DNA from 3 places in the Butyricicoccus sp. AF18-9LB genome. Region 1 is predicted to be linked to each of the others. Evidence: predicted binding sites of a transcription regulator. Region 1 holds the regulator's gene; each other region holds the start of a gene.
What was found. The regulator NrdR, encoded in region 1, represses ribonucleotide reductase genes. The targets are predictions, from matches to a motif close to CACNANATNTNGTG.
Positions count from the first base shown of each region.

Region 2: a site for NrdR is predicted at 3,705-3,718, ahead of nrdD (anaerobic ribonucleoside-triphosphate reductase). Genes of this name have one in related genera too.
Region 3: a site for NrdR is predicted at 4,230-4,243, ahead of PGY33_RS09790 (anaerobic ribonucleoside triphosphate reductase). Genes of this name have one in related genera too.

Region 1 covers NZ_JAQCWA010000010.1:51,598-59,757, forward strand. Annotated here, with positions in the region: gene rsgA (ribosome small subunit-dependent GTPase A) at 1-160, shown strand, start outside; gene PGY33_RS07990 (thiamine diphosphokinase) at 130-786, shown strand; gene PGY33_RS07995 (pyridoxal phosphate-dependent aminotransferase) at 934-2,133, shown strand; gene purB (adenylosuccinate lyase) at 2,436-3,866, shown strand; gene secD (protein translocase subunit SecD) at 4,196-6,583, shown strand; gene nrdR (transcriptional regulator NrdR) at 6,759-7,214, shown strand; gene PGY33_RS08015 (HD domain-containing protein) at 7,273-7,863, shown strand; gene PGY33_RS08020 (hypothetical protein) at 7,969-8,160, shown strand, end outside.
Region 2 covers NZ_JAQCWA010000008.1:34,840-42,999, reverse strand. Annotated here, with positions in the region: gene PGY33_RS06760 (hypothetical protein) at 109-255, shown strand; gene PGY33_RS06755 (deoxyuridine 5'-triphosphate nucleotidohydrolase) at 409-924, opposite strand; gene nrdG (anaerobic ribonucleoside-triphosphate reductase activating protein) at 941-1,435, opposite strand; gene nrdD (anaerobic ribonucleoside-triphosphate reductase) at 1,441-3,561, opposite strand; gene PGY33_RS06740 (TM1266 family iron-only hydrogenase system putative regulator) at 3,988-4,245, shown strand; gene hydE ([FeFe] hydrogenase H-cluster radical SAM maturase HydE) at 4,238-5,284, shown strand; gene hydG ([FeFe] hydrogenase H-cluster radical SAM maturase HydG) at 5,357-6,805, shown strand; gene hydF ([FeFe] hydrogenase H-cluster maturation GTPase HydF) at 6,818-8,035, shown strand.
Region 3 covers NZ_JAQCWA010000015.1:52,578-60,737, reverse strand. Annotated here, with positions in the region: gene PGY33_RS09815 (hypothetical protein) at 1-645, opposite strand, end outside; gene PGY33_RS09810 (hypothetical protein) at 663-1,343, opposite strand; gene PGY33_RS09805 (6-phosphofructokinase) at 1,444-2,685, opposite strand; gene PGY33_RS09800 (hypothetical protein) at 2,762-2,890, shown strand; gene fba (class II fructose-1,6-bisphosphate aldolase) at 2,946-3,914, shown strand; gene PGY33_RS09790 (anaerobic ribonucleoside triphosphate reductase) at 4,331-6,664, shown strand; partial or broken gene nrdD (anaerobic ribonucleoside-triphosphate reductase) at 6,740-6,880, shown strand; gene nrdG (anaerobic ribonucleoside-triphosphate reductase activating protein) at 6,880-7,389, shown strand; gene PGY33_RS09775 (GNAT family N-acetyltransferase) at 7,513-8,097, opposite strand.

The sequences.
Region 1 (8,160 bases):
ATTCACCGGCTGTGCGCATGTCAAGGAGAAGGGCTGTGCCATCCTTGCGGCGGTGGAAAACGGAGAAATTGCGAAAACCCGTCATGAAAGCTATGTAAAGCTGTATGAAAGTGTAAAGGATCTGAAGGAATGGGAACTTACCAAGGGCGGCACGCGCTGATTTTTGCGGCTGCACCGGAAACCGATTACGGTTACATCCGCGCGTTTCTGCGCGAGCATCCGGACGCGCTCGTTGCGTGTGCGGACGGCGGCCTGCGGCACGCGCGGGCGCTCGGTCTGCACCCGGATTTCATGATCTCCGACCGGGATTCCATGACCGAGGTAGAGGGAGACGATGTGATCCTGCTGAGACCTGAGAAGGACGACACGGACTCGCAGAGCTGTCTGCGGGAGGTGTTCCGCCGCGGCTGCCGCGAGGCGACGCTCGTGTGTGCGACCGGCGGGCGCATCGACCATATGCTGGCAAATCTCTCGCTGCTTGAGGAAGCAAAAACGCTCGGCGGCCACCTGACCATCCTCGATCCGTACAACCGCGTTGAGCTGCATCAGGGCGGACGGCAGGAATTCATCATGCCGGAGACGTTTACCTACTTCTCGGTCGTGCCGATGGACGCGGTGCTCGAGGGCGTGACCATCGAGAATGCAAAATATGAATTAACGAACGGCACGGTTACCCGTGTCGGCATGATCTCCACCTCGAACGAGGCAAAACCGAACAGCCGCTTTGCCGTCACGATTGAACGGGGAACGGCTCTGATTATCTTCTCGCGCGACCGTGTTTTGTGAAAATTCCACACCTGACCCGCCAATATCGGCGGGTTTTTTTATTGTGTCGATTTTGCAATTTATTAAGTCAGGACTTGCAAAAATAAGTTCGCAGGCATATAATAAAAACACATGATAACTGATGAGAGATATAAGGGAGTGCTGAGCATGGCATTGAAGCCGATTTCCAAGATTGCAGCAGGTGTGCAGGCGTCCACGACGCTGGCCATTGATTCGCTGTTCAAGCAGATGAAGGCAGAGGGCAAGGACGTTGTCGGCTTTGGTGCCGGTGAGCCGGATTTTCCGACGCCGGAGCACATCAAGCAGGCCGGTATCGAGGCCATTGAGAACAACCAGACCAAGTACACGCCGGCAGCCGGTCTGATGGACCTGCGCAAAGCAGCCTGCTACCGTCTGAAGGAGGACTGTGGTCTGGACTACGAGCCGACGCAGATCGTTGTGGCTTCGGGTGCAAAGCACTCGGTTTATATTGCGCTGATGACGCTGTGCAACCCGGGTGATGAGGTCGTTATCGCGGCTCCGTACTGGGTAAGCTACTCCGAGATGGTAAAGCAGGCAGGTGCAATCCCGGTCATCGTAGCCGCAACCGAGGAGGCGCACTTCAAGATCACCGCAGAGCAGCTGGATGCCGCCATTACCGACAAGACCAAGGTGTTCATGCTGAACTCTCCGTCCAACCCGACCGGCATGGTATACACCAAGGCCGAGCTGGAGGCGATCGCTGAGGTTTGCTGCCGCCATAACATCTACGTTATCGCGGATGAAATTTACTGCAACCTCGTATACGATAACAACGAGTTTGTGTCCTTCGCTTCTCTGGGCGAGGACGTGAAGGAGCGCACCATTCTGGTCAACGGCGTGTCCAAGAGCTACGCGATGACCGGCTGGCGTATCGGCTACAGCGCGTCCAATCCGCAGCTGGCCAAGGTGATGGCGAACTACCTGAGCCACTCCACCTCTGCACCGTCCACCATTTCCCAGCAGGCGGCCATCACCGCGCTGACCGGCCCGCAGGAGGATATGCAGGTGATGAAGCAGGCGTTCGAGCAGCGCCGCGACCATCTGGTAGAGCGCATGAACAAGATCGAGGGCGTTTCCTGCATCAAGCCGGAGGGCGCGTTCTATGTTATGATGAACATGAAGGGCTTCCTCGGCAAGACCATGTACGGCAAGGTCATCGAGAGCGCCGAGGACTTCGCGCAGCTGTTCCTTGAGAAGGGTCTGGTTGCGACCGTTCCGTGCACCGCATTTGCCGCGCCGGGCTTCGTCCGCTGGAGCTATGCGACCTCGCTCACCGAGATTGACAAGGGTCTCGACCGCCTCGAGGCGTTTATTAAGAACGCGTAAGCATTCGTAATTCCGAGCAGCACTCTGAAAAGGGTGCTGCTTTTTGGTTTCTGCACCGAACCTCTGGGGCACTTGAACCGCGCAGGCGGTGCAGGAAAAAGGGGAGGACGCAAAATCTAACGGCGAAACCGCTGCAAACTTTGTTTATTGCTACAAGATAGCGCAAAATCGGTCGGTTTTGCTTGAAATGACCGGTGCAAAGTGTTAAACTAAAATCGGACTGTTATGGAAGATTAGATACCATCCAAGTCCGTTATTTCGTTATAATTTGGATAAAATACACACCGGAAAGGACGAATAACATGAACAACGTGTACGAAAGCCCGCTTTCTTCGCGCTACGCTTCCAAGGAGATGCTCTACACCTTCTCCTCGGATATGAAGTTCTCCACCTGGCGTCGGCTGTGGCTGTCGCTGGCTAAGGCGGAGCTGGCGCTCGGTCTGCCGATCACGCAGGAGCAGGTGGACGAGATGGCCGCGCACCTGACCGACATCGACTACGATGTGGCCCGTCAGCGCGAGAAGGAGGTACGCCATGACGTTATGGCGCACGTTTACACCTTCGGCAAGGCGGCTCCCAAGGCGGCCGGCATTATCCACCTCGGCGCTACCAGCGCGTATGTCGGTGACAATACCGACATCATCCAGATCCGCGAGGGTCTGCTGCTGGTTCGCAAAAAGCTGGCGACCGTACTGGACAAGCTGGCGCAGTTCGCGGATGCACACAAGTCCCAGCCGACCCTCGGCTTCACCCACTTCCAGCCGGCACAGCTGACCACGGTCGGCAAGCGCGCTACCCTGTGGATGAACGAGCTGCTGATGGATTTGAACGAGGTAGAATACCGCATCGAAAACCTGCGCATGCTCGGCAGCAAGGGCACGACCGGCACGCAGGCGTCCTTCATGGAGCTGTTTGACGGCGACGAGAGCAAGGTTAAGGAGCTTGAGAAGCGCATTGCCGATGATTTCGGCTTTGCAGGCGTGGTTCCGGTCTCCGGCCAGACCTACTCCCGCAAGATCGACGCGCAGACGCTCGCAACGCTCGCCGGTATCGCAGAATCCGCTTCCAAGTTCGCAACCGACCTGCGTCTGCTGCAGCACCTCAAGGAAGTAGAGGAGCCGTTCGAGAAGAACCAGATCGGCTCGTCCGCCATGCCGTACAAGCGCAACCCGATGCGTTCCGAGCGTATCTGCGCACTGGCGCGCTACGTCATCTGCGACAGCCTGAACCCGGCGTTCACCTCGGCTACCCAGTGGTTCGAGCGCACGCTCGACGACTCTGCGAACAAGCGCATTTCCGTGCCGGAGGCATTCCTTGCCGTTGACGCAATCCTCAACATCATGATCAACGTCGTTTCCGGTCTGGTCGTTTACCCCAAGGTCATCGAGGCGCACGTTATGAACGAGCTGCCGTTTATGGCAACCGAGAACATCATGATGGACGCCGTAAAGCGCGGCGGCAACCGTCAGGACCTGCACGAGCGCATCCGCGAGCACTCCATGGCTGCGGGCAAGCGCATCAAGGAGGAGGGTCTGGAGAACGATATGGTTGACCGCATCGCCGGCGACCCGATGTTCGGCATGACCCGTGAGCAGATCCTCGAGCACCTCGACCCGTCCGCTTACATCGGCCGCTGCCCGTCTCAGGTAGACGAGTTCCTGAGCGAGTGTGTTCGTCCGGCGATCGCGCCGTACCTCACCGGTGAGGACGTAAAGGTAGAGATCAACCTTTGATTCGTTTCAGATCACAGTCTGAAACGAGATAGGATGTACCGCACATGGCGCGGATACATCCCGGGCGCATATTTGCGCGTCGCACGCGGCACATAAATATGCTTACCGGTATAAAAACCGGTGCTAACCTTGCGCGGCATTAAAAAGCCGCGCTGCACAGGTACATGCCCCACGGTTTTTATGAATATCCCGCGCAGCGGGATATTCTATTGCACACGCGCCACAGGCGCGGAATTGTTATACAATATGTGCAGAATGATTGACTTTTTGGCTATTATGCTGTATACTAAATCAGTTGTGTAACAAAAAAATAAAGGAGGCACTTGCAAGTGAAAAAGAGTGTAACTTCCTTTATCGCGGTCATGCTGATCATCATTTTCCTCGGCGTGACGGCGGTAACAGGAGTGTACATTCCGGGCGGCTGGACCATGCCGTTCCGGAACACGGCAACGTCCGACACGTCTGCGACGGATACGAGCGACACCTCGTCTACCGACAACAGCGCAGACACGGCGGACAACAAGGCAGACAGCACGGATGCGTCTGCTGACACCTCTGCTGACTCGGCTTCGACCGATTCCGCAGACACGACAGACTCCGGTCTGAAGGCCATCATCCCGAGCGTACTCGATACCGACAATGGTATCCGTCTGGGTCTGGATCTGGTCGGCGGCTCCCGTATCGTATACGAGGCCGAAATCCCGGACGGCTACGACACCAACAACCTGTCCGACGACATGAACTCGGTACAGAAGGTCATTCGTCAGCGTCTGACCGACAAGGGCTTTACCGAGGCTACCGTATCCCTCAGCGGCGAGAACCGCGTAACGGTTGAGATCCCGCAGATCACCAACCCGGAGGAGGCCGTACAGACCCTGGGCACCACCGCTCAGCTGACCTTCCTCGATGCCGACGGCAAGGAGTGGCTGTCCGGCTCGGACATCAAGAAGGCGTCCTACGGCTACGGCAACCCGACGAACGGCATGTCCGATCAGCACTACGTTGAAGTGCAGTTCACCAGCGAGGGCCGGAAGAAGTTCGCTGAGGCGACCGGCTCCGTTGCTGCCCGCACGGACGGCACCAACATTCTGTACATCATGATGGATAAACAGATCATCTCGTATCCGTCTGTTTCCGAGAAGATCGACAACGACAGCTGTGTTATCACCGGCAACTTCACCCGCGACAGCGCGACCGAGCTGGCAAACCTCATCAACGCAGGTCAGATTCCGTTCTCGCTCAAGCAGGTAGAGCTTCGCTCTGTCGGCCCGCAGCTCGGCGCTGACGCGATGAGCTCCAGCCTGAAGGCAGGCCTGATCGGTCTGGTACTCGTTATGCTGTTCATGATCATCATGTACCGCATTCCGGGCGTTGTTTCCTGCTTCGCTCTGTGCTTCTACATGGTTATCGAGGCGCTGCTGTTCAGCCTGATCCGCGTAAACCTGTCCCTGCCGGGCATTGCAGGTATTATCCTGTCCATCGGTATGGCGGTTGACGCAAACGTCATTATCTTCGAGCGCATCAAGGAGGAAATGGCTGCCGGCAAGACCGTCAAGAGCGCCATTGACTCCGGCTTCAAGCGTGCGTTCACCGCAATTCTGGACTCCAACATCACCACCCTGATCGCGTGTGGCGTGCTGTTCTTCCTTGGCACCGGCACGATCGTCGGTTTCGCTACCACGCTGGGCATTGGTGTTATCGTTTCGATGTTCACCGCGCTGACCATCACGCACTTCCTGCTCAGACGCATGGTGGATTTCCACATCCGCAATCCGAAGGCTTACGGCCTGCGCGAGCGCAAGGAAGAGAAGAAGCATTTCCCGATCCTCAAGAACTTCAAGATCTTCAGCGGTATCTCTGTCGTACTGATCGTAACCGGCCTTGTTGCGCTGATTCTGCTGCCGTTCGGCAAGAACCTGTTCAACCTGAGCATCGACTTTGCCGGCGGTACCGAGATGGAGTTCAACATGCATACCGCAGTTACGCAGGATATCCAGACCGAGGTCAGCGATCTGTTCAAGGACGCAACCGGTGTGGACGCATCCTCTGTAACCTCCTCCGGTGACGGCAACGAGGACGTGCTGATCCGCTCCACCTCGATCGATTCCGAGCAGCGTGCTGCCGTGATCGACAAGATGCTGGAGAAGTACAGCCTTGCCGATACCGATATCCTCAACAACAACGACGTATCCGCTTCTGTCGGCAGCGACCTGCAGCGTTCGGCATTCCTCTGCTCGATCCTTGCAATCCTGCTGATGCTGTTGTACATCACCTTCCGCTTCGAGCTGACCAGTGGTCTGGCTGCGATCTGCTGCCTGGTTCACGACCTGCTCGTTATGCTGAGCGTTTACGTTCTGCTGCAGATTCCGCTCGACAGCAACTTCATTGCTGCTGCACTGACCATCCTCGGCTACTCGATCAACGCGTCCATCATCGTATTCGACCGCGTTCGTGAGAACCTGCGCACCGCGCGCAAGGAGCCGTTTGAGGTCATCGGCGAGAAGAGCATCTGGCAGACCATGGGCCGTACCATCAACACCACGCTTACCACGCTGTTCACCATCGGCATGGTATACATCCTCGGTGTTCCGTCGCTCAAGCAGTTCACCCTGCCGCTGATCGTCGGTATCCTGGCCGGCGGCTGGTCGTCCGTTATGCTGTCTACCGGTCTGTGGGGCTTCTTCCGTAAGAAGTTCCGCCGCCGCCGCAAGATCTAACGACTATCGAAAAGGCACCCGTTCGGGTGCCTTTTTTGCGTCCGGAGGGCAGTGCAGGAAAAGGTGCCGCTTTATCACAATAAAAAATTGACTTAACAGCACCCCACGTAGTATAATAACAGCAGACAGATAACAAACCACGCGCGTGAAGCGGTGTTCACAAGGGGGAAGTACGATGAAGTGCCCATTTTGCAGCTTTGAAGACAGCAAGGTCGTGGACTCCCGTCCGACGGACGAGGGTACCAGCATCCGCCGCCGGCGTGAATGTCTCCACTGCGGAAAACGCTTTACCACCTACGAGACGGTGGAGCGCATGCCGCTTATGCTGATCAAGCGCGATGGCACCCGGCAGGCGTACGACCGCCAGAAGCTGCTCAACGGTCTGGTGAAGGCGTGCGAGAAACGCCCGGTTTCGCTGATGCAGCTGGAACAGATCGTCGATCACGTCGAGCAGAAGCTGTTCAGCTCGCTCGAAAGCGAGGTTTCCAGCAAGGTCATCGGTGAGCTTGTCATGGAGCAGCTGCGTAAGGTTGATGAGGTCGCGTATGTGCGGTTTGCCTCGGTCTACCGCCAGTTTAAGGACATCAACACCTTTATGGAAGAGCTGAACACGCTCCTCAAAGATAAATAATTCGGCGGGTATGGCGCAGGCTGTACCCGTTTTTTCATATCGAAAGGAAGATGGATTTATGGACGAACGGCTGCAGAAACAGTTGAATTTCATTCTTGAGATCGACAAGGAGAAGAACATTTTCCGGCAGACGCATCTCTCCGGCCACGGCCGCCGCGAGAATGACGCCGAGCACGCATGGCACATGGCCATCATGGCGTATCTGCTGCAGGAATATTCCAACGAGCCGGTGGATGTGGCGCGGGTCATGCTCATGTGCCTGCTGCACGATGTGGTGGAGATTGACGCAGGTGACACCTACGCCTACGACACCGACGGTCTGCAGACGCAGAAGGCGCGCGAGGACGCGGCAAAGCAGCGCATTTATTCGCTCCTGCCGGACGACCAGAAGCGCGAACTGATGGCTGTTTTTGACGAATTTGAGGCCGATGAGACCGCCGAGGCGCACTTTGCCCACGCGATGGACAATCTGCAGCCGCTTCTGCTCAACAACAGCAACGGCGGCAGCGACTGGGCCGACCACGATGTGACCGCCAAGCAGGTCTACGGCCGCCAGAGCCGCACGGAGAAAGGCTCGGCGTACCTGTATGAGCTGACGGACAACATTCTGCAGGCGAACATCAAAAAGGGTGCGCTCAAAGAAAAATAAAAGAAAATAGGAATCGTTTTCGACCGAGTTGACCATTCGTGGTCAATTTTCCCCTCTGAACGGCGTATGGGTGCAGGCACTTATGCAAAGCAAGGAGGTGAAAACGTGTCAGCTGAGATCATCATTGCGGGACTGAGTCTGCTGGGGACGCTGGCGGGCACGGCCGGCGGCATTATCGTCTCCGGCAAGCTGGTCAATTACCGCATCGAACAGCTTGAAAAAAAGGTCGAAAAGCACAATAACCTCATCACCCGAACCTTCAGGCTGGAGCAGCAGGTCGCGCTGCTGGACGAGCGT
Region 2 (8,160 bases), on a different contig from region 1:
TGCATTACCATATGAAGCGCTTGTGTAAAATATGAGCAGATCGTTTTCGCTTTGCTGTCACATTTTCCATCCTCGCTGCTTATACTGGTAACAGGAGCGTGATGCGCTATGTTCTGCCGTGGTCAGGCGATCGGTCTTGCCGTATTTATGTTTGGAACAGGCTTGCTGCTGGGCAGTCTGCTCCCATCCTGTCTGCCGGTGTGGCTGATTGCACTGGCAGTGATCGCGGCAGGGCTGTTCCTGCTGCAGTGCTGAAGGAGGGTAAGGCATGATGAAGGTTGTTGTATGGAAAAGTCCCAAGTGCTTACGCGGGATCCTGTGCTGCCTGTTTCATGTAAACAGGGCATAAGAAAAAGCGCATTCGCAGATAAATCTCTGTGAATGCGCTTTTGGCTGTTTATGGAATTGTTACTTCTTTTCAGTCGTGCTGCCGAAGCCACCGGTGCGTTCACCGTCAGCCTCATCGTCCACGGTGATACCGAACGGCAGGAAAATACCCTGTGCAAAGCCGTCGCCTGCGGCAACCGAGAGGGTTTTGCCCTTGTGATCGTCGCTGGTCATCTTAATGAGAATGTGTCCTTCATTTTTAGCCTCAAAGTAGTCGCTGTCGATAATGCCAACCGTATTGTCAAGCTGCAGACGGTGACGGAAGCCCAGACCGGAACGCGGGTACAGGCTCAGCACCCAGCCGTCCTCGATCATAACGCGGATACCGGTCGGAATAAGGATGGTCTCATGCGGAACAAGCGTAAAGCTTTCCGGCGCAAAAAAATCATAGCCGGCAGAGCCTTTGGTCGCGCGGCGCGGCAGCCGGATGTTCTGATAGACCTTCTTGGCCTCATCCGCGCTGCGGCGGGTAGCCGCGCACCAGTCACGGACAAACTGTTCCTCGGATACCTTGAAAAACTGTGCGATCTGTTGCATAATTCAGCACTCCTTTTTACTTATCGTCATGCAGGACGATACTGTTAGCCGCAAGCGTGCGCGGAACATCGATCACGCGCTGGTTGGCACTGCCGCACCAGTGAAGCTGCGGATCGGCCTGCACCTGTACAAAACGACCGTCGATCAGCACGTCAATCTGATCGAGAAACGGCAGCCACTTGATTTCCTCCCAGCGATAGCCGGTGTACAGCCAGATGGTCTTGTCCGGAAACTTCTGCCGAATCTCGCGGCACAGCTCGCTGACCTCCTCACGGTTGCCGGGGAAAAGCGGATCGCCGCCGGAAAACGTAATGCCGGAGATATAGTCCTTGCCGAGCTCGGTGAACAGCTCATTCTTTGCTGCCTGATCAAACAGCAGACCGCCTTCCGCATCCCATGTGATGGGGTTGTGACAGCCGGGACAGGCATGTCCGCAGCCGGCCACCCACAGCACAACACGCAGGCCGTCGCCGTTGAGCATATCGTCCTTGGTTATATTGTGATACTGCATTCGTGTTACATACTCTTTCTTTCAGCAATTTCGGCCATCTTGGCATCGTTCAGGCGCGTATCGCCCTTCACGCGAGAGTAGGAAAGATAGCCGTTCATTCTCTCGATTTTGGTAAGGTTGCGGCTGCCGCACTTCGGGCAGACATCCATAGACAGCTCCTCATGACCGCAGTCATCGCAGTACGCGAGTGACAGATTGACACCCTCATAGAAGCCCTTTGCCATGGCGCGGCGCACCAGAGAGCGAATCGCCTCATGGTTGTAGTCAATCGGGTACTTGACATACTGGATCTTGCCGCCGTTGCACAGATTCCAGAAACGCCCCTCAAGATCCTGCTTCTGAATCGGTGTCAGGTCCTCGGTAACGTGGCAGTGGAAGCTGTTGGAGACATACGGACGATCGGAAACGCCCTCGATGATGCCGTATTTCTTGCGGAACTGCTCGACCTGCAAACCGCACAGACTCTCTGCCGGTGTACCGTAGATAGCATACAGATTGCCGTCCTCGTTCTTGAACTGCTCGACCTTATCGTTGATATACTGCAGTGTTTCGAGGGCAAACTGACCGTCCTCGGCAAGCGATTTACCGTTGTACAGTTCCTGCAGCTCGTTGAGTGCAGTAATGCCGAACGACGCAGTAGCGGTTTTCATGATCGGCTTAATCTTGTCCGACGGCTTGAGATGCCCGCCGTAGAAGCCGCCCTCGCAGTACGCCAACGGATTGGTAGATGCACGCATCTCCCCCAGGTATGCATAGGTGCGGATGTGCAGCTTGCGGATAAGCTCCAGATAGTAGTCCAGCACCTCGCGGAACGGACGGCTCTCCTGCTGTGCCTTAGCGTAGATCATCGGCAGGTGCAGCGATACCGCGCCAATGTTCCAGCGGCCGACAAATACCGGCTTGTCGCTCTCATCAGCGGGCTTCATGCCTCCGCGCTCGTACCACGGAGACAGGAACGCGCGGCAGCCCATCGGACTGATGATCGCGCCGTACTTCTTATACATGCTCGGCACATAGCCTTCACCGGTCAGCGACAGCCAGTCCGGATACATTGCACGGGACGAGCACAGGATACCGGCTTCAAATACATCCTCAAGCAGCTTGCCGGGACCGTGCAGGTTCTCATCGTACAGGAATACGATCTTCGGGAACAGGACCGGCTTTTTCTGGCCTTTTTTGCCCTGCCCCTTGCGGCGTACATTCAGCATGGTAATGGAGGCCAGCTTGGCAAAACGACCAGTGCCGGTTCCCATTGTCATGGTGATGAACGGATAGTCGCCGCGGCTGGATGCTACCGTGTTGAACTTGTACTCCCAGCCCTGGAAGCCCTGCTCAAAGTCGTTGAGAATGTCCGCCATAACTTCCTTCTCGACCGTATCAGCATCCAGTCCCAGACGAGTATACTTCTCGGTCAGCATTTTGTAGCTGCGCTCGGCATACGGCTCGAGCAGCAGATCGACCGACGGCACGGTAAAGCCGCCGTACTGCTGACTTGCAGCGGAAAGCACGATATCACCGATCACGTCAAATGCAACATTAAGTGTTTTTGGCTCGTTGTACCACAGATTGCCCATCTCAAAGCCGTCCTTGAGGACACTCGCTACATCAAACAGGCAGCAGTTCATGGTATCGCGGCGTGCCGACATATCGTGGACGTAAATGTAGCCGTCCCGACAGGCCTGCAGTTCCTCGGTGTTCATAAAGAACTTCTGGTACAGCTCCTTGTTGAGCTGATTGAAGATCAGGCTGCGCTTAGTGGAGACCAGCGCGGAATCCGTGTTGGAATTTTCCTTATCGCCGATATACATGATGGACTGGCTTTTCTGGTATACGCTGTCCAGCATGCCGACAAAATCCTGCTTATAGTTGCGGTAGTCGCGGTAGCTTTTGGCAACCTCCGGCTGCACCGACTCAAGTGCAGACTCAACGATGTTGTGCATTTGCCAGATCTGAATCTCGGTCATGTGATGGTCACGGATATAACCCTCGACATGATTGCAGATCGACTTCAACTCATCCTCTGTAAAGTTGTAGAGGACACGGTTTGCCGACTTATTAACGGCGATAACAACCTTCTGGATGTTAAACGGTTCTTTGGTGTGATCCTTTTTGACAACTCGAACCATGTGTTGTTCTTCCTCTCTAAATTTCATATGTTCATCATTATATCATATTGTCCGATAAAAAGCGAACAAAAAAGCACTGCTGTTTACAGGCAAAGCGTAAAAGTGCATACCCATATATCATGTGCCGCTATTGCATTGTACCATACAAGATATAGATTTGGAAGGATAAAATTCGACAAAAATATCATACATATTTTTGCGAAAATAATTCTTTGCATAAAATCGTCGGTTTTGCTTGCGGGTCTGCCGACTATCCTCTATAATAGATGTAGCGATCCTGACAGTAAGCCTCTGCGTCCGCAGATTCTGCATGAAAGGAGCCGTCCATATCGTATTGCAGCGTTTCCTGCACGGAAGCGCCGTTTATATCTGTATCGGACTGCGTCTTTCAGAGGACGCAGTTATTTTTTGTTCCGAGGTGTTTTTATGCAAACAAGAGTTGCCGTAATGGGAATCGTGGTAGAGAACACGGATTCTGTGGAACGGCTCAATACCCTGCTGCATGAGTACGGCAGCTATATCATCGGGCGCATGGGTATTCCCTATCGAGCGCGCAATATCAACATTGTGTCCATCGCCATTGATGCGCCGCAGGATGTGATTTCGGCTTTGTCCGGCAAAATCGGCAATCTGGACGGCATCAGCGTCAAGACCGCGTACTCCAATGTGCAGAGCGATGAATAAGGCGAAGCAGCTCATTGACCGGCTGGAAGCGCAGCACAGCCTGTCAATAGAGGAATACGAATATCTAATCGAAAACCAGAGCGATGAACTGGCAGCCTATGCCGCAGAGAAAGCGGTTGCCTTACGAAAACAGGTATATGGTACGGATGTGTACATTCGAGGACTGATCGAAATCGGCAATATCTGCCGCAACGACTGCTATTACTGCGGTATCCGGCGTTCCAATCCTGCGTGTGACCGCTATCGACTGAGCGAGGCGCAGATACTGGACTGTGCCCGGGAAGGCTATGTGCTCGGCTTCCGCACTTTTGTCATGCAGGGCGGCGAGGACAGCGCATTCTCAGTCGATGTGGTTTGCCATCTGGTACGACAGATCAAAGCCGAGTTTCCGGACTGTGCAGTAACGCTGTCGCTCGGAGAGTTCCCTCGTGAAGCCTATCAGGCGATGTTCGATGCTGGCGCGGACCGTTATCTGCTCCGTCACGAAACCGCCGATAAGGCACATTATGAAAAGCTGCATCCGGCGCAGATGTCGTTTGACAACCGTATGCGCTGCCTTCGTGATTTGAAAGACATCGGCTACCAGACCGGCTGCGGCTTTATGGTCGGCTCGCCGTATCAGACGGCACGAACACTCGCTGAGGACTTAAAGTTCATCGAAAAATTTCGGCCGGAGATGTGCGGTATCGGCCCGTTTATTCCGCAGAAGGACACACCGTTCCGCGATTTTCCGGCCGGAACGTGTGAGCAGACAGTGTATCTGCTGTCACTGCTGCGGCTGATCCAACCGAATTTGCTGCTGCCCGCTACAACGGCGCTCGGCACCATCCGGCCGGACGGCCGCGAGCGCGGACTGCAGGCTGGTGCAAACGTAGTGATGCCCAATCTGTCTCCGCTTGGGGTGCGAAAAAAATATGCACTGTACGACGGCAAACTATGTACCGGTGAGGAGGCTGCACAGTGCATCGGCTGCCTGTCGCGCCGTGTGGCATCGGTCGGCTGCCGGATTGTTACCGCACGCGGAGATATTATCCGATAAGTGATACATTTTAAGGGACTCTGACGGAAAGAGTAATCCTCTGACCGCAAGATAAGAAAGGAAAACGAAAAAATGGCTCAGTACAACCCGAAATCACTCCATGCAGAGGAGTTTATCAACCATGAGGAAATCCTTGAAACGCTGAAATACGCCGAGGAGAACAAACACAACATCGAGCTGATCGACAGCATTCTGGAAAAGGCCCGTCCGCAGAAAACGGCTACCGGCGTACACTGTGCCGGTCTGACGCATCGCGAAGCCTCCGTGCTGCTGGCCTGCGATATCCCCGAGAAGATCGAGGAGATGTATCAGCTGGCCGAGGAGATCAAGCTGGCGTTCTACGGCAACCGTATTGTTATGTTTGCACCGCTGTATCTGTCGAATTACTGCGTAAACGGCTGTGTTTACTGTCCGTATCACGCAAAAAACCGCCATATCACCCGCAAAAAGCTGACGCAGGAAGAGGTTGCCCGCGAGGTTATCGCACTGCAGGATATGGGGCACAAGCGCCTTGCCATCGAGGCCGGTGAGGACCCGGTCAACAACCCGATCGAGTACATTCTCGAGTGCATCAACACCATCTACTCCATTAAGCATAAAAACGGTGCAATTCGACGTGTCAACGTCAACATTGCGGCGACCACAGTCGAGAATTACCGCAAGCTGAAGGACGCCGGCATCGGCACTTACATTCTGTTTCAGGAGACCTACCACAAGCAGAGCTACCTCAAGCTGCATCCGGCAGGTCCGAAGCACGATTACGACTACCACACCGAAGCAATGGATCGCGCGATGGACGGCGGCATTGATGACGTTGGTCTGGGTGTTCTGTTCGGTCTGGAAATGTACAAGTACGAGTTTGCCGGTCTGCTCATGCACGCCGAGCATCTGGAGGCTGTACACGGCGTTGGCCCGCATACTATCAGCGTACCGCGTATCAAGCGCGCGGACGATATCGATCCGAACGTATTCGACAACGGCCTGAGCGACGAGCTGTTTGCAAAGGTTATCGCGTGCATCCGCATTGCCGTGCCGTACACCGGCATGATCATCTCCACCCGCGAGAGCCAGCAGGTGCGTGAGAGGGCACTTGGTCTGGGCATTTCGCAGATCAGCGGTGCTTCCCGTACCTCGGTCGGCGGCTACGAGGAAGAGGAGCGTCCGCACGACTCTGAGCAGTTTGATGTATCCGATCAGCGCTCGCTCGATGAGGTTGTTCACTGGCTCATGCAGCTTGGGTTTATTCCGTCGTTCTGCACCGCCTGCTACCGTGAGGGGCGCACCGGCGACCGTTTCATGAGCCTGTGCAAGAGCGGCCAGATCCTCAACTGCTGCCACCCGAACGCATTGATGACACTCGCGGAGTATCTGGTCGATTACGCAAGCGAGGACACCAAGCGCGTCGGCATGGAGCTGATTCAGGAGGAACTTAAAAAAATCCCGCGCGATAAGGTACGCGAAATTGCAGCCGAGCATATCAAGGATATCTGCAGCTCCAACCGCCGTGATTTCCGCTTCTAAGGAGGGTTTCCTATGGGACTGAACGCACAGCCCTCCGGCGAGCGTGTACACATCGGCTTTTTCGGTCTGCGCAATGCGGGCAAATCCAGCGTGGTGAACCGTGTGACCGGACAAACGCTGTCCATCGTGTCCGATATTAAGGGCACTACGACTGATCCGGTGCAGAAAGCGATGGAACTCCTCCCTATCGGTCCGGTGGTTATCATCGACACGCCGGGCATTGATGATGAGGGCACGCTCGGTGAGGAACGTGTCCGCCGGGCGCTCCGCGTGCTGGAAAAGACGGATATTGCGGTTCTTGTCACGGACAGCACGCGTGGTTTGCAGCCTGCCGAGCAGGAGCTTATCGAGCTGTTCCGCAAGCGGGAGATTCCGTTTGTCATCGCGCACAACAAGGCGGATTTGACTTCGGTTCCTGTCGCTATGCCGGAAAACGAGATTTACGTCAGCGCAGCAGCCGACAGCAACATCCGTGAACTCAAGGAACTGATCGCACGAGCCGTCAAGCCGACCGAGCCGGAAAAACGTCTGGTTGCTGACCTGCTTGCGCCGAATGACACAGTCGTACTGGTCGTGCCGATCGACTCAGCTGCACCGAAAGGCCGGCTGATCCTGCCGCAGCAGCAGACCATCCGCGATATTCTGGAAGCAGGCGCAATTTCGCTTGTCACCCGTGAAACCGAGCTGACCCGCACGCTGGAATCCTTGCGTGAGCCGCCGCGGCTGGTTATCACGGACTCGCAGGCGTTCGGCATTGTGGACAAGCTGGTGCCGAAAAATGTCCGGCTGACCTCGTTCTCCATCCTGTTTGCCCGATACAAAGGCAATCTGCGGCAGGCGATTCTCGGTGCTGCACAGTTGAATTCTTTGCAGGATGGCGATACTGTGCTCATCTCCGAAGGCTGCACGCATCACCGCCAGTGCGGCGATATCGGCACGGAAAAACTGCCGAACTGGATTCGCAGATTTACCGGTAAGGATGTGCAGTTCTCGTTTACCGCGGGTAATGAGTTTCCTGAGGACGTGAGCAAGTACGCACTTGTCGTGCACTGCGGCGGCTGCATGCTGAACGAGCGGGAAATGCAGTATCGTCTGCGGCACAGCGCCGAGCGGAATGTGCCGATGACCAACTATGGCATTGCCATCGCTCATATGCACGGCATTCTCGATCGTGCACTTGCTCCGTTCCCTGATCTGCATCAGGCATGGAGCAGCACCGCAAACGGATAAAACATGGGGCGCGCTGAAAACAGCGCGCAAGAAAAGACGAGTAAGTTTCTCCGAATGGGGTTTGCTTACTCGCCTTTTTGCTTTAGATTAAGGTGTAAAACAACACCGGTGCAGTGTAAATGAGT
Region 3 (8,160 bases), on a different contig from region 1:
TTCTGCGACCGCATCCGGCGCCAGAATCTTCACGAAGAACTCCAGCCGCCGGAGTGCGTTCTCGATAACCGCCTGATCGGTATCCGGCGTGCCGAACACGGGATGGAACACATGGCGGCTGTCCGGATGGATGCAGGTTCGGTCGTCCGCACCGGCGATCATGCTGAAAATGACGTCCGTGCCGTCACGGCCGCAGATGTCGTTGGGATAGGTGTGTGTGCTTGCAGCGCGCATACCCGGAAACGGCAGCTTCTCACTTGGCGTGAAGATGGTGAGCGGGCCGTCCATACGGTCGATGTCATGCGTGCCGGACAGCACGAACGTTGTCAGCTCCAGCAGAAAGGGAACACCCATCACCGGGTCATCCTCGGGGAACGGACGGCCCTTGAACAGCACGGATTCAAACTGCTGCATGACAGGATAGGTTTTTTTGAACTTCTTAAAGAACCGGAAGTACGGGTTTTCACCGAAAACGGCCTTGCGGTCGTAGTCGGCATACTTTTCGTGCAGCTGGTCGAGCTCGGCATGAACGAGGTCGTAAAATTCCTTTGCGTTCCACTGGGAACGGTCAGGGTAGGTGACTTCGAGGATGCCCAGCGGGATATTGCGCGCGGAAAAGGTCGGGTCCTTGATGATTTCAAGCATAAGAGCACCTCGATTTGTTAAGCGGGTTCGTAGGAACTGTGATAATCGGCAGCGGCTTCGCCGGTCAGCACATCATAGTAGTACCACTGCGATTTATCCGTGCTGGTGAAGAAATACACGCCGAGGGGGTGCTCTGCGGTATCGCTGGTCAGCCGACCGACATATTCGCCGCTTGCACCGCCAGCCGCTTCTCCGGTGCGGATGATTTCGTCAACGGACACCGGATGCAGCACGGCGATCATGCCGAGCTGCGCGATGGCGTAGGACAGGTACAGCAGGAAGATGGTATAGGCGGACTGCCGCAGCGAAGCCTCCTGCAGGGGGTGGTTCATGCACTTGCCGATCAGCAGGCCGATGAAGGACAGCACGATCAGCGCTGCAATCCACCAGAAGCTGATCTCATACAGCGGGTTCATGCCGGACAGCAGGGCAATGAACAGCATCAGCGCCACCAGAAAGACGAGCAGCGCCTGCGCCCAGCGGCTGTGGTCCCTGCCGTCGGGATTACTGGGTCTGCTGTTCATAAAAATGTTGAAGATGAGCGCAACCGGCGCGAACACCCACAGATAGGTCGGGAAGCCGCCGATGGCACCGTCATACACAGTGTTCCAGTGCATGGCGAGCAGGCAGGTGCCCAGCCAGACGATGACCGAAGATACGAGCAGCAGCAGATTTTTCTTGGATTTAAAAAGATTCATACAGGAAATTCCTCTTAAAAGCAAACGGGCAGAGCCTTGCGGCTCTACCCGTTTTGATTACGCACCGCAAGGCACGCTCTGTTCAGTTAAACCGAAAAGATTAAGCCTCAGCCTTGATCTTCTTCAGGTTAGCGAAGCGCGGCAGACCGGATACCTTCGGGCCAACGTTCTCGCCGTTGATGAGCGGCAGAGCGTAGTCAACGAACTCCTGCGTTACGCCGTTGCCTTCCTCGTTGATCCACTCACGCGGAACCTTCTTCTCGGTGTTAGCAACCTCGGAGAGCGGCAGCAGCTCGATCTCGCACTTGTAGCCGTTCTCGTCACGGGTGCACTTGAAGCCCGGCATGTAGTCGGTCTTGCCTGCAACTGCGTTCTCAACAGCAGCCTTGCCGGACATATAGGACTCGTCAACGTCGGTCTTGGAAGCGCAGTGAGCAGCGCAGCGCTGCAGCAGGCTCAGCTCGATGCCGCGAACCTTGCAGCCCAGCTCGTTCTTAACGGTGTCAGCCAGCATGGAAGCCAGACCGCCCAGCTGTGCATGGCCGAAGCCGTCGGTAGCAGAGGTCTTAGCCTCGGATACGAAGGAGCCGTCAGCGTAGTGGATACCCTCGGAAACAGCTACCAGGCAGTTGCCCTTCTCGTCATAGATGCGCTTTACGTCAGCCAGGAACTTCTTCATATCGAAGTCGGTCTCCGGCAGGTAAACCAGATCCGGACCTGCGCCCATAGCGGTAGCCAGACCGGCAGCACCTGCCAGCCAGCCAGCGTGACGGCCCATGATCTCTACGACGCAGACCATGCCGGTGTCGTATACGCGAGCGTCCTGATAGATCTCCATGCAGGAAGTAGCGATATACTTGGCAGCGGAAGCAAAGCCCGGGCAGTGGTCGGTGCCGAACAGGTCGTTGTCGATGGTCTTCGGAATGCCCATTACGCGGCACTCGTAGCCGGACTTCATCATATACTTGGAAACCTTGTTGCAGGTATCCATGGAGTCGTTGCCGCCGTTGTAGAAGAAGTAACGGATGTCGTACTTCTTGAAGATCTCGAGGATGCGCTTGTAATCGGTGTCGTCAACATCCGGATCAGCCAGCTTGTAGCGGCAGGAGCCCAGTGCAGAGGACGGGGTGTAGCGCAGAAGAGCCAGCTCGTCGCGGTCTTCCTTGTCGATATCATACAGGTCGTCGTTCAGCAGGCCCTTGATGCCGTGTGCCATGCCGAATACGCGGGTGATGGACGGATTGTCCAGTGCTGCCTCCAGCGCACCCAGAACAGAAGAGTTGATTACGGAAGTCGGGCCGCCCGACTGACCGATGACGCAAGCGCCTTTCAGTTCACTCATTGATAAAACCTCCTAAGCAAATTAAAACGCAGAGCTGTGCCATGCATTTTCTTACTCATAAAGAGTATCATATAATATGAAAAAAATCAATGAAAATCCTGCGTTTTCGGCAGGTTTGGCAATTTTGGCAAAGTTGCCGCAGGAATTCGACGAAAAAATGACAGGATTTTTTGGATATGGACTTGATTTTAGCATGCTTAACTGATAGAATAAAAGCAGAATTTTTAAGATTCAGTTTTTATCAGAAAGGAAGTATTCCCATGCCTTTAGTTACTACTACTGAGATGTTCAAGAAGGCTTACGACGGCGGCTACGCTGTTGGCGCTTTCAACGTGAACAACATGGAGATCGTTCAGGGTATCACCGAGGCTTGCCAGGAGCAGCACGCTCCGGTAGTCCTGCAGGTATCCAAGGGCGCACGCGCTTACGCAAACCACACCTACCTCGTTAAGATGGTAGAGGCTGCTGTTAAGGAGTGCCCGGACATTCCGATCGCTCTGCATCTGGACCACGGCCCGGACTTCGAGACCTGCAAGTCCTGCATCGACGGCGGTTTCTCCTCCGTTATGATCGACTGCTCCTCCCGTCCGTTCGACGAGAACGTTGAGGAGACCAAGAAGGTTGTAGAGTACGCTCACGCTCACGGCGTTGTTGTCGAGGCTGAGCTCGGCACCCTGGCTGGCGTAGAGGACGACGTAAAGGTTTCCGCTGAGGATTCCTCCTACACCCATCCGGAAGAGGTTGAGGAGTTCGTAACCCGCACCGGCTGTGACTCTCTGGCTATCGCAATCGGCACCTCTCACGGCGCTTACAAGTTCACCCCGGATCAGTGCACCCGCAACGAGCAGGGCATTCTGGTTCCGCCTCCGCTGCGTTTCGACGTACTCGAGGAAGTTTCCAAGCGTCTGCCGGGCTTCCCGATCGTACTGCACGGTTCCTCTTCCGTACCGCGTGAGTTTGTTGACAAGATCAACAAGTTCGGCGGCAAGATGCCGGATGCAATCGGCATTCCGGAGGAAGAGCTGCGTCACGCTGCACAGCTGTCCGTCTGCAAGATCAATATCGACTCCGATATTCGTCTGGCTATCACCGCTTCTATCCGCGAGCACTTCGCTGAGCATCCGGATCACTTCGACCCGCGCCAGTACCTGAAGCCGGCTCGTCAGGCTGTCAAGGACATGGTTACCCACAAGCTGATCAATGTTCTGGGCTGCAACGGCAAGGCATAAGATCATTTTCTGATCGAAACCAAAGAACCTCGGAATCCTGTTCCGGGGTTCTTTTTTCGTCTTGCGATGGGGAATAGAACGGATACCATATATAGTGTATCTGCTTTTTTGCGGGAGAAATTACCACGGAGAAAATAAAGGAGAAACTTTGTGGAATTTGTCGCGCTTTTCTGATAAATTTTTCGAGTCAAGAGGAAAAGTTTAGAGAATGCTCCAATAAAAATAGTGCTTTTCTTGCAAATGTGCCAAAAAGAATTTAGCGCCTTGACAGGGCGGTGTTTCGGCGGTAGAATATATAAGCAAGAGATAAGCAGACACAAGATGTTGTGCGATATTGAATGCACCACTACATAATTTAGTAAATAATCAAGAAATCGCCGTTAGGCGGTTTTTGTATGAGAGAGGGATTTTTCTTTATGATTCAGCAGATCGTCAAGCGGGACGGGCGCATGGCTCCCTTTGAGATCGACAAGATCACAAATGCAATTTTCGGCGCAGCACAGGCCTCCGGCGGCCAGGATCACGATATGGCGCAGGAGCTGGCAGAGCAGGTCGAAAAAACGCTGGAGGAGACTGCTGGAACCGAAACTCCCACCGTTGAACAGGTGCAGGACACTGTTGAGAAGGTTCTGATCGAAAGCGGACATGCCCGCACGGCCAAGAAGTACATCCTGTACCGCAACGAGCGCACCCGCGTGCGTGAGATGAACACCCGTCTGATGAAGGTGTACGAGGATCTGACGTTCAAGTCCTCGCTCGAGAACGACGTCAAGCGCGAGAACGCCAATATCGACGGTGATACCGCGATGGGCACCATGCTCAAGTACGGCTCCGAGGGCGCCAAGCAGTTCTATGAGATGTTTATCCTCGATCCGGCGCATGCTAAGGCGCACCGCGAGGGCGATATCCATATCCACGATCTGGATTTTCTGACGCTGACCACCACCTGCTGTCAGATTGACCTGCTGAAGCTGTTCCGCGACGGTTTTTCCACCGGTCACGGCTTCCTGCGTGAGCCGAACGACATCCGTTCGTACTCTGCGCTGGCATGCATTGCTATCCAGTCTAATCAGAATGACCAGCACGGCGGTCAGAGCGTGCCGAACTTCGATTACTCGATGGCGCCGGGTGTGCGCAAGACCTTCCGCAAGCTGTTCCGCGACAATCTCGCCAAGGCCCTCGAGGTGTTCGGTGAGGACGACAACAACGAGGTCGATGCGCGTGCGCTGACCGAGCGTGTTGAGCAGGAGACCGGCAAGTGGGCTTGTCTGGCAGGCGGCAACGGCTACGACGAGGCGATGGCTAAGGCACTTTCCGAGACGCTTGACGAAAAGACGGTTGCAAAGTGCATGAAGTTTGCTCGCAAGTACGCGGATAAGGAGACACGCAAGGGCACCTATCAGGCGATGGAAGCGCTGGTTCACAATCTGAACACTATGCACTCGCGTGCAGGTGCGCAGATTCCGTTCTCGTCGCTCAACTACGGCACGGATACCTCTCCGGAGGGCCGTCTGGTCATGGAGCAGCTGCTGCTTGCGACCGAGGCCGGTCTGGGCAACGGTGAGACCCCGATTTTTCCGATTCATATTTTCAAGGTCAAGGAAGGCGTCAACTACAACGAGGGCGACCCGAACTACGACCTGTTCAAGCTGGCATGCCGCGTTTCCGCGAAGCGTATGTTCCCGAATTTCTCGTTCCTCGATGCGCCGTTTAACCTGCAGTATTACAAGCCGGGTCATCCGGAGACCGAGGTCGGCTACATGGGCTGCCGCACGCGTGTTATGTCCAATGTGTGCGATCCGACCCGTGAGATCACCTACGGCCGCGGCAACCTGTCGTTCACGTCGGTCAACCTGCCGCGCATCGCAATCCGCAGCCACGGCGATCTGGACTGGTTCTTCGAGGATCTCGACCGCAAGATCGACCTCGTAATCGATCAGCTGCTCGACCGTTTCCGCATCCAGTGCGGCAAGCGCGTGCGCAACTACCCGTTCCTGATGGGCGAGGGCGTATGGCTGGATTCCGAAAAGCTGGGTCCGGATGACGAGGTTGGCGAGGTGCTTAAGCACGGAACGCTGACGCTCGGCTTCATCGGTCTGGCAGAGTGCCTCAAGGCGCTCATCGGCGTACACCACGGCGAGAGCGACGAGGCGCAGAACCTTGGTCTTGAAATCGTTGGTCACATGCGTCAGCGCATGGACGAGGCAACCGAGAAATACCACCTCAACTTCTCGCTGATCGCTACCCCGGCAGAGGGTCTGTCCGGCCGGTTTGTCAAGATCGACCGTGAGAAATACGGCACGATTCCGGGCGTTACCGACCGTGATTACTACACCAACTCCTTCCATGTGCCGGTTTACTATCCGATTTCGGCGTTTGAGAAGATCGCCCGCGAGGCACCGTATCACGAGCTGACCAACGGAGGCCACATCAGCTACATTGAGCTGGACGGCGACCCGACGCAGAACCTCGAAGCGTTTGAGGCTGTCGTTCGGGCGATGAAGGAAGCCGGCATCGGCTACGGCGCGATCAACCACCCGATCGACCGCGATCCGATCTGCGGCTATACCGGCATTATCGGCGAAGTATGTCCGCGCTGCGGCCGCCGCGAGGGCGAAGGCGTTCCGCTGTCCAAGCTGCAGAAGCTGGGACTGTATAAAAATTACAACAGCACCACGATCGGCTATCACGGCGACCCCGCCGAAGAAGCCGACCGTCAGCCGAATACATTGAAAATCGTCAAAAAGTGACAGGAAAGGGAGAATTCTATCATGGAAACTAAGAATATCGCTGTACAGGAGCCGATGATTGGTGAAGGTGTAGGCTTTGAACGTATCCGCCGCATTACGGGTTATCTGGTAGGTACGCTCGACCGCTTCAACAACGGCAAGCGCGCGGAGGAGCACGACCGCGTAAAGCACAGCGTTCCGAGCTGCTGCTCCATGCGTCAGGAGCACACCGCCTGATGGAAGGTAAAATTCGCATTGCAGGTACAGTCGGGGAGTCCATTGTGGACGGCCCCGGCTTCCGCTATACGCTGTTTGTGCAGGGTTGTCCGCATGGCTGTCCGGGCTGCCACAATCCGCAGACGCACGACTTTGAGGGCGGGCAGGATATTGAGCTGGACACGCTGCTGAAGGATATGTGCCGCAATCCGTTCATCAAGGGTGTGACGTTCTCGGGTGGCGAGCCGTTTTGTAAGGCGGAGCCGCTGTATTATCTTGCGGTGGAGCTGAAGCGCAAGGGCAAGCACCTGATGGCGTACTCGGGCTATACGTTTGAGCAGCTGTTGGAGCTGAGCGATCCGTTTGTGAAAAAGCTGCTCGGGCAGCTGGATTTACTGGTAGACGGGCCGTTTATCATGGCGGAGAAGAACATCGAGCTGCGGTTTCGCGGCAGCGCGAACCAGCGGGTACTGGATGTGCCGAAGTCGCTGGAGGCGAATGAGGCTGTCTGGGCGGAGCAGTATCGGTGAGGCTGGTCGCTTGCGAAGCGAGCGGAATCTGCCCTGATGCCGCGCGGGCGCACCGTGTAAACCGCATGCACCATTGCTAAACAATGTGTATCGCACAAAATGATAATAAAAGAGCACCGAAACTCACGTTTCGGTGCTCTTTTCATCTTCCGACAGTTCATTTTCTGATTTTGCCTTCTCCGCGAGGTGCGGATTCCGGACCACACACCGTACACACGGTGCAGTCTTGCCGAAGGCGGTATGGCTGACCTTTTCGGTCGGCTGCATACGGCAGGCAACGGCAGTATGCAGTCCTGCGAGATCATCCTTCTGCACGAAGGTGCTGACCTCGTCGGCGTGCATGGACTCGAACGCGTACAGCAGGCACGCGGCGATGCACTCGCGGCCGACGCCGATGCCGCGCAGCTCATGCCGGACGATGCAGTTCGCGGTCAGCACGCGTTCCGCGCCGACCTGCTCGTAAGTCAGGCCGCACAGAGCCGCGGGAACGCCGGTCGGCTTATCAAGTGCGAGCAGCCAGCCGCAGCCCTCGGCCTGATAGCGGCGCAGCGTATCCACCAGCCAGTCCAGCGTCTGCTCGTAGGAGAGTGCGCCGCCGAGCGTCTGCATGGTCTCCTCGCTGCGCAGGAGCGGCGTCAGCAGGTTGAGGTCGTCCGCACTCAGCTCGCGGTAGTCCATGCGGCTGGAGTTTAGTTCGTAAAATTGCATAGGTTCAATTTTCTCCCAACAAAACGGTGCGGCTCGAAAGCCGCACCGCAAAAGTGTCCTTAA